Linked DNA regions of Prochlorococcus marinus str. GP2. Each later gene encodes a partner of the first gene's protein in a complex. Links are inferred from orthologs where the notes say so. Each region holds a gene or a part of one and is shown in the gene's direction. Other genes may lie near its edges.

The links. Proteins that work in one complex are often made in the same cells at the same time.
Region 2: the proteins of mnmG (region 1) and mnmE are in contact, whole or in part, in a solved structure (PDB 9HIP), measured with the Escherichia coli proteins. The link is inferred for Prochlorococcus marinus str. GP2 from one-to-one orthologs.

The regions. Positions count from the first base shown.
Region 1 is NZ_JNAH01000008.1:396,922-399,879, forward strand. Bases 1-2,880 are described here. They hold mnmG (tRNA uridine-5-carboxymethylaminomethyl(34) synthesis enzyme MnmG), read left to right. Parts: upstream 1-396; coding sequence 397-2,364; downstream 2,365-2,880. Other genes in these bases: dnaB (replicative DNA helicase), read left to right, coding at 1-384; EU91_RS00335 (chorismate lyase), read left to right, coding at 2,413-2,880. In the rest of the region: more of EU91_RS00335, read left to right, coding at 2,881-2,958. UniProt on the Escherichia coli protein: NAD-binding protein involved in the addition of a carboxymethylaminomethyl (cmnm) group at the wobble position (U34) of certain tRNAs, forming tRNA-cmnm(5)s(2)U34.
Region 2 is NZ_JNAH01000003.1:167,292-170,245, reverse strand. What follows is about bases 1-2,876. They hold mnmE (tRNA uridine-5-carboxymethylaminomethyl(34) synthesis GTPase MnmE), read left to right. Parts: upstream 1-685; coding sequence 686-2,068; downstream 2,069-2,876. Other genes in these bases: nadC (carboxylating nicotinate-nucleotide diphosphorylase), read left to right, coding at 2,152-2,876; EU91_RS06710 (DUF2062 domain-containing protein), read right to left, coding at 176-619; EU91_RS06705 (RelA/SpoT family protein), read left to right, coding at 1-157. Also shown: more of nadC, read left to right, coding at 2,877-2,954. UniProt on the Escherichia coli protein: Exhibits a very high intrinsic GTPase hydrolysis rate. Involved in the addition of a carboxymethylaminomethyl (cmnm) group at the wobble position (U34) of certain tRNAs, forming tRNA-cmnm(5)s(2)U34.

The DNA.
Region 1 (2,958 bases):
GGATTAATTGTGATTGATTACCTCCAGTTGATGGAGGGAACAACCCCTGATAATAGAGTGCAAGAACTTTCAAGAATAACAAGAGGTCTTAAAAGCATGGCCAGAGAATTAAAAGTACCAGTAGTTGCTTTATCTCAGCTTAGTAGAGGGGTAGAATCTAGAACAAATAAAAGACCAATGTTAAGCGATCTAAGAGAATCAGGATCTATTGAACAAGACGCAGATTTAGTATTAATGATTTATAGAGATGAATACTATAATCCAGAGACTGAAGATAGAGGAATTACAGAAATCATTGTCACTAAACATAGAAATGGACCGGTAGGAACTGTTAAATTGTTATTTGAACCTCAATTTACGAGATTTAGGAATTTAGCTAATTAAATCTATCCTAAAATGCAAGATCTTCACTCAACAAATGAATCTTTTGACATCATCGTTATTGGAGGAGGACATGCAGGATGTGAAGCAGCTATAACAACAGCAAAATTAGGATTTTCTACAGCCTTATTTACAATTAATTTAGATAGGATTGCCTGGCAACCATGCAACCCTGCAGTTGGCGGACCCGCGAAAAGTCAGTTGGTACATGAAGTTGATGCATTAGGTGGAATTATTGGTAAATTAGCTGATGAAACAGCGATACAAAAAAGAATATTAAATGCAAGTAGAGGACCAGCTGTATGGGCATTAAGAGCTCAAACAGATAAAAGAGAATACTCAAAAAAGATGATTGAAATACTACAAAATACAGATAATTTATTTTTAAAAGAGGCAATGATTACTGAACTGGATATTGCAAAAACTGAAGAAATTGGATTGAACTCAAAAAAAATCATAAAAAAAAGAATAAAGGGTGTAAAGACTTTCTTTGGTAGTTATTATTCAGCAAGATCAGTTATCATAACGGCTGGTACGTTCTTAGAAGGAAGAATATGGATAGGAAATAAATCAATGTCAGCTGGTAGATCGGGCGAACAAGCAGCAAAAGGTCTTACTCAAAATTTGCACGAAATTGGTATCAAAACAGAACGTTTAAAAACAGGAACTCCAGCAAGAGTTGATAAAAGAAGTATCATTTTTGATGAATTAGATATTCAACCAAGTACTGCAGCAGATAAATATTTTTCGTTCGATCCAGATATCAAAAATAATATGCCCCAAGTTAGTTGTCATATCACGAGAACAACTGCCAAAACACATCAACTAATTCGAGACAATTTACATTTAACTCCTATTTACGGCGGTTTTATTGATAGTAAGGGGCCAAGATATTGTCCATCAATTGAAGATAAAATCGTTAAATTCGCTGATAAAGAATCACATCAAATTTTCTTAGAACCAGAAGGAATTAATACCCCTGAAATATATGTTCAAGGATTCTCTACAGGTTTACCTGAAAATATTCAATTAGAACTTTTGAGAACCTTACCTGGATTAAATGAATGTAAAATGTTGCGACCAGCTTATGCTGTCGAGTATGACTATATACCTGCAACACAACTCCAAACATCACTCGAAACGAAAGAAATTGAATATTTATTTAGCGCTGGACAAATTAATGGAACAACTGGTTATGAAGAAGCAGCAGCACAAGGATTAGTTGCCGGAGTCAATGCAACAAGAAAACTAAACAAAAAAGATCCAATAATCTTCACAAGAGAAAGCAGCTATATAGGAACAATGATCAATGATTTAATTACCAAAGATCTCAAAGAACCATATAGAGTTCTTACTAGTAGGAGTGAATACAGGTTGACCCTTAGAGGAGATAATGCAGATAGGCGATTAACCCCATTAGGTTATGAAATAGGGCTAATTGATGAGAAAAGATGGTCGGTCTATCAAGAAAAAATGAAACTCCTTGAAGAAGAGAAATTAAGATTAAAAAACACTCGTTTAAAAAACACGGATGAAATAGCAAGAAAAATAGAAATAGCCACGGGATCAAAAATCAAAGGCTCAACAACTTTGAAAGAACTCTTAAAAAGACCAAACTTTCATTATTCAGATTTAATCAACTATAATTTAACTGAAAAAAATATAGCTTCTTCAATACAGCAAGGTGTCGAAATAGATATTAAATATGAGGGTTATCTTAAAAGACAAAAAAACAACATTGAACAAATAAATCGCCAAAGCTGTAAATCTCTGCCTAAAGAAATAAATTATGCAAAGATAGATACATTATCTTTAGAAGCTAGAGAAAATTTGAATAAGATAAAGCCAAAAAATTTTGGTGATGCTTCAAAAATTCCGGGAGTAAGCAAAGCTGATTTAACTGCATTACTTGTTTGGCTAAAAATAAGAGAAATAAAAAAAGAAAAGGCAAATATTTTTGTCGAAAAAAAGTTATCATCTTAAAAGCAATAGTTCAGATCACTGAATAATAAACTTTTTAAGTCACCAAAAATTTTATGGGAAGAAAAAGCTTCTACTTTTTTAGTGAAAAATTCACTCCCAGAAATATCTGGTTCATGGAAATTAATGCTGCTTGGAGATGGAAGTCCAACTAGACATCTACAGCTTTTAACTAATCAAGAGACAAAAATTAAATTAATTGCAATGCAAATAGATCCTCTATACATTCAAGAAGGTCCTAAAGAATTAAATCAGTTGAATGGTCCCTTAATTAGAAGACAAGTATGGATTAAAAACAATAATAAAAATCTAGCATGGGCTGAAAGTTGGTGGAATGCAGAACAAGTAAATGAAAATTTAAAAGCCAAAGAAGAGCCAATATGGAAGAATTTGACACAAGACAGATCAGAATTGTTTAGAGAAGTTGACCGAATTTCTCTTGTAAATTCAAATTGGTTAGAAGATCAATTTTGTTTTAAAGGACCATTCTGGTCTAGAAATTATAGATTTTTTCGAGACAAAAAACCCCTAACAATTATAAGAGAAGTCTTCAATCCACATTTAGAAAGTTTATTAGGTTACTCAGGAATTACAGAA
Region 2 (2,954 bases), on another replicon or contig:
AAACGTTAGCGATGCAAATGTTAAAACTGCTTATGGTAAACCAGCTATTATAAATCTTTGTGTAGGTCTTGAAAGTTATAATCAACTTCACAAAACAATTGAACAAATTAAATCAATGGCAGATGTTTTAGACATTGCCAGAGTTGGACAAAGTTAATTACAAACTCAGATCAATCTATCTTTTACTTTTTATCTTGTAGATAAAGAAAGCAATACTTCCGCAAATCAAAGCTAATAAAATACCTACAAATGAAGAACCTAAAAGTAATTTTAGGGAAAAAATTCTTCCTTGGTTCCATAAGTCATCAATAACTAAATTCTTTTCAAGAATTTTATTAGAAGAATTATTAAAAAAAATCGAACCAACTTTATAGTTAAAATAATAAAGTGGAATATAAGTAAAAGGATTGCTGATCCAAGTACCAATTGCAGCTAGAACAATATTTCCCTTTGCTATTTTCGCTAAAAATACCCCTATTAAAGTCTGAAACCCAAAAAAAGGAAAGCAGCCACTAAATACCCCTATAGCTAAACCTGTAGCATTAAAGAAAGGACTTCCATTCTGATTCCTAAATAATGATAGAATTTTCTTATAGGTAATATCTCTTTTAAATCTCATTCAGAAAGAAAATTTCAAAATTAAATTCTTGATAATTTTACTTAATTATCCATAACAAAGCGAGAGATGGATTCGATAGTTACTACAGAAGATACCATAGCCGCAATTGCTTCAGCTATAAGTATAGGGAAAGGAGGAGTTGCGATAATAAGAGTATCAGGGAAAGACTCAATAAATTCTTGCAAAAAGATTGTTCAAACTAAATCCAAATATGCATGGGAATCACATAGAGTTTTTTATGGTTTTATTAAGGAAAATAAACAAAATAAATTTATAGATGAGGTTTTAATTTTAGTAATGAAATCACCAAATAGCTTCACAGGAGAGGATGTAGTGGAACTTCATTGCCATGGAGGAATTATCATAGTAAATAAAGTTCTAAAAAGATTATTATCTTGTAATTCTAGAGTTAGACTCGCAAATCCAGGAGAATTTAGTCAAAGAGCTTTTCTTAATGGAAAAATAGACCTTACTCAAGCCGAGTCGATTAATCAATTAATTAATGCAAGTAATACAAGATCAGCAGAGTTGGCTTTTAGTGGGATTCAAGGAGAAATAAAGAAAAAAATTAATGATATTAAAAATGACCTTATAAATCAACTTTGCGAAATAGAAGCGAGAGTTGATTTTGAAGAAGACTTCACAGATTTTGATTACACAAAATATCTAAAAAAAATTAAAAAAGTAAAAGAAAAAATAGAATTACTAATAGAAAATGCAAAAAGAAATTCATATATTCACAATGGAATATCCATTGCGCTTATAGGTAAAACAAATGTTGGTAAAAGCTCTTTACTAAATTTGCTTGCAAAAAAAGAAAAAGCAATCGTAACTAATATTCCTGGAACAACTAGAGATGTTATTGAAGTTAATTTAACTATTAATGATATTCCAATGAAAATAATTGATACTGCTGGCATAAGAGAAACTCATGAACAAATTGAAAGTATTGGAATTAAAAAAAGTTTTGGGAAAATTAAAGAGTCAGATTTTATAATTTATATTTATAGTCTTGAGGAAGGATTTAATGAAGAAGACAAAAAAATAATAGAAGAAATCCCCAAAGACAAATTAATTACTATTTTGGGCAATAAAAAAGATTTAATTGATCGCAAAAATATTAATTCAAATGAGTTAAAAAACACAATTCTGATGAGCATTAAGCATAATGATGGTGAAAGATTATTAATCGACACAATCATAAAAAAATGTGGATTAAAACAAGTAGAAAATATCAATATATTTTTAAACGAAAGACATCTAACAAATTTGTCTGCTTGCCTATCTAATTTAAATGATACTGATGAAATCATTAAAAATAAATTGCCATTTGATTTGTTATCGATAGAACTGAGAGATGGAATTCAAAACTTATCTAAAATAACTGGTCAAGAATTAACGGAGGAACTTCTAGATAATATTTTTTCTAAGTTTTGTATTGGTAAATAAATTTGAGTTAAATTAGATAGTGATATATAGTTGATTCTCTAACTTTAGATGAATTTTCATTAATTAATTATTTTTTTAGTTTAGTGGATTTAAATACTCCAATAATTAGTAAGATCATTGATAATTGGATCGATGAAGATATAGGGAGGGGAGATCTTACAAGTCCTTCTATTACAGAAGAGAATGGTAATGCATATTGGATTGCAAAAGAAGGTGGTATATTTTGTGGTGTAGAGATAATAAAAGAAATTTTTAAAAAAATTGATTTAAAAATCAGTTCAAAATTTAATATCTCTGATGGAGATCAATTTGTTAAAGATCAAAAACTCTTAGAAATATATGGACCTTCAAAAAGTTTGCTAGCTAGTGAAAGAATAGGCTTAAATATAGCAATGCATTTATCTGGAATATCAACATACACAAAGAATCTTGTAAATAAGTTAGAAGGTACAAATATAAAATTAGCAGATACTAGGAAAACTACTCCTGGCTTAAGAATATTTGAAAAATATGCATTCAAATGCGGAGGTGGAGTGAATCATAGAATGGGATTATACGACTCAGCTATGATAAAAGAAAATCACATTGCATGGACAGATAATCTTAATAATGCAGTAAAAAAAATTCGACTAAATTCACCTTTTACAACTCATATCATAATTGAAGCTGAGAATATCGAACAGGCAAAAGAAGCAGTATTAGCAGGAGCAGATAGTGTCTTATTAGATGAACTGAGTCCTGAAACAATCAAAAAAAACGTTCAAGAATTAAGAGATTTATCAATGAATAGCTTAAAAAAAGAAGTTAATAAAAATTTGATAATAGAAGTTTCTGGAATTAACCCTGAAGAAATTAGTAAATATCTAATAAAAGGTATTGATTTGAT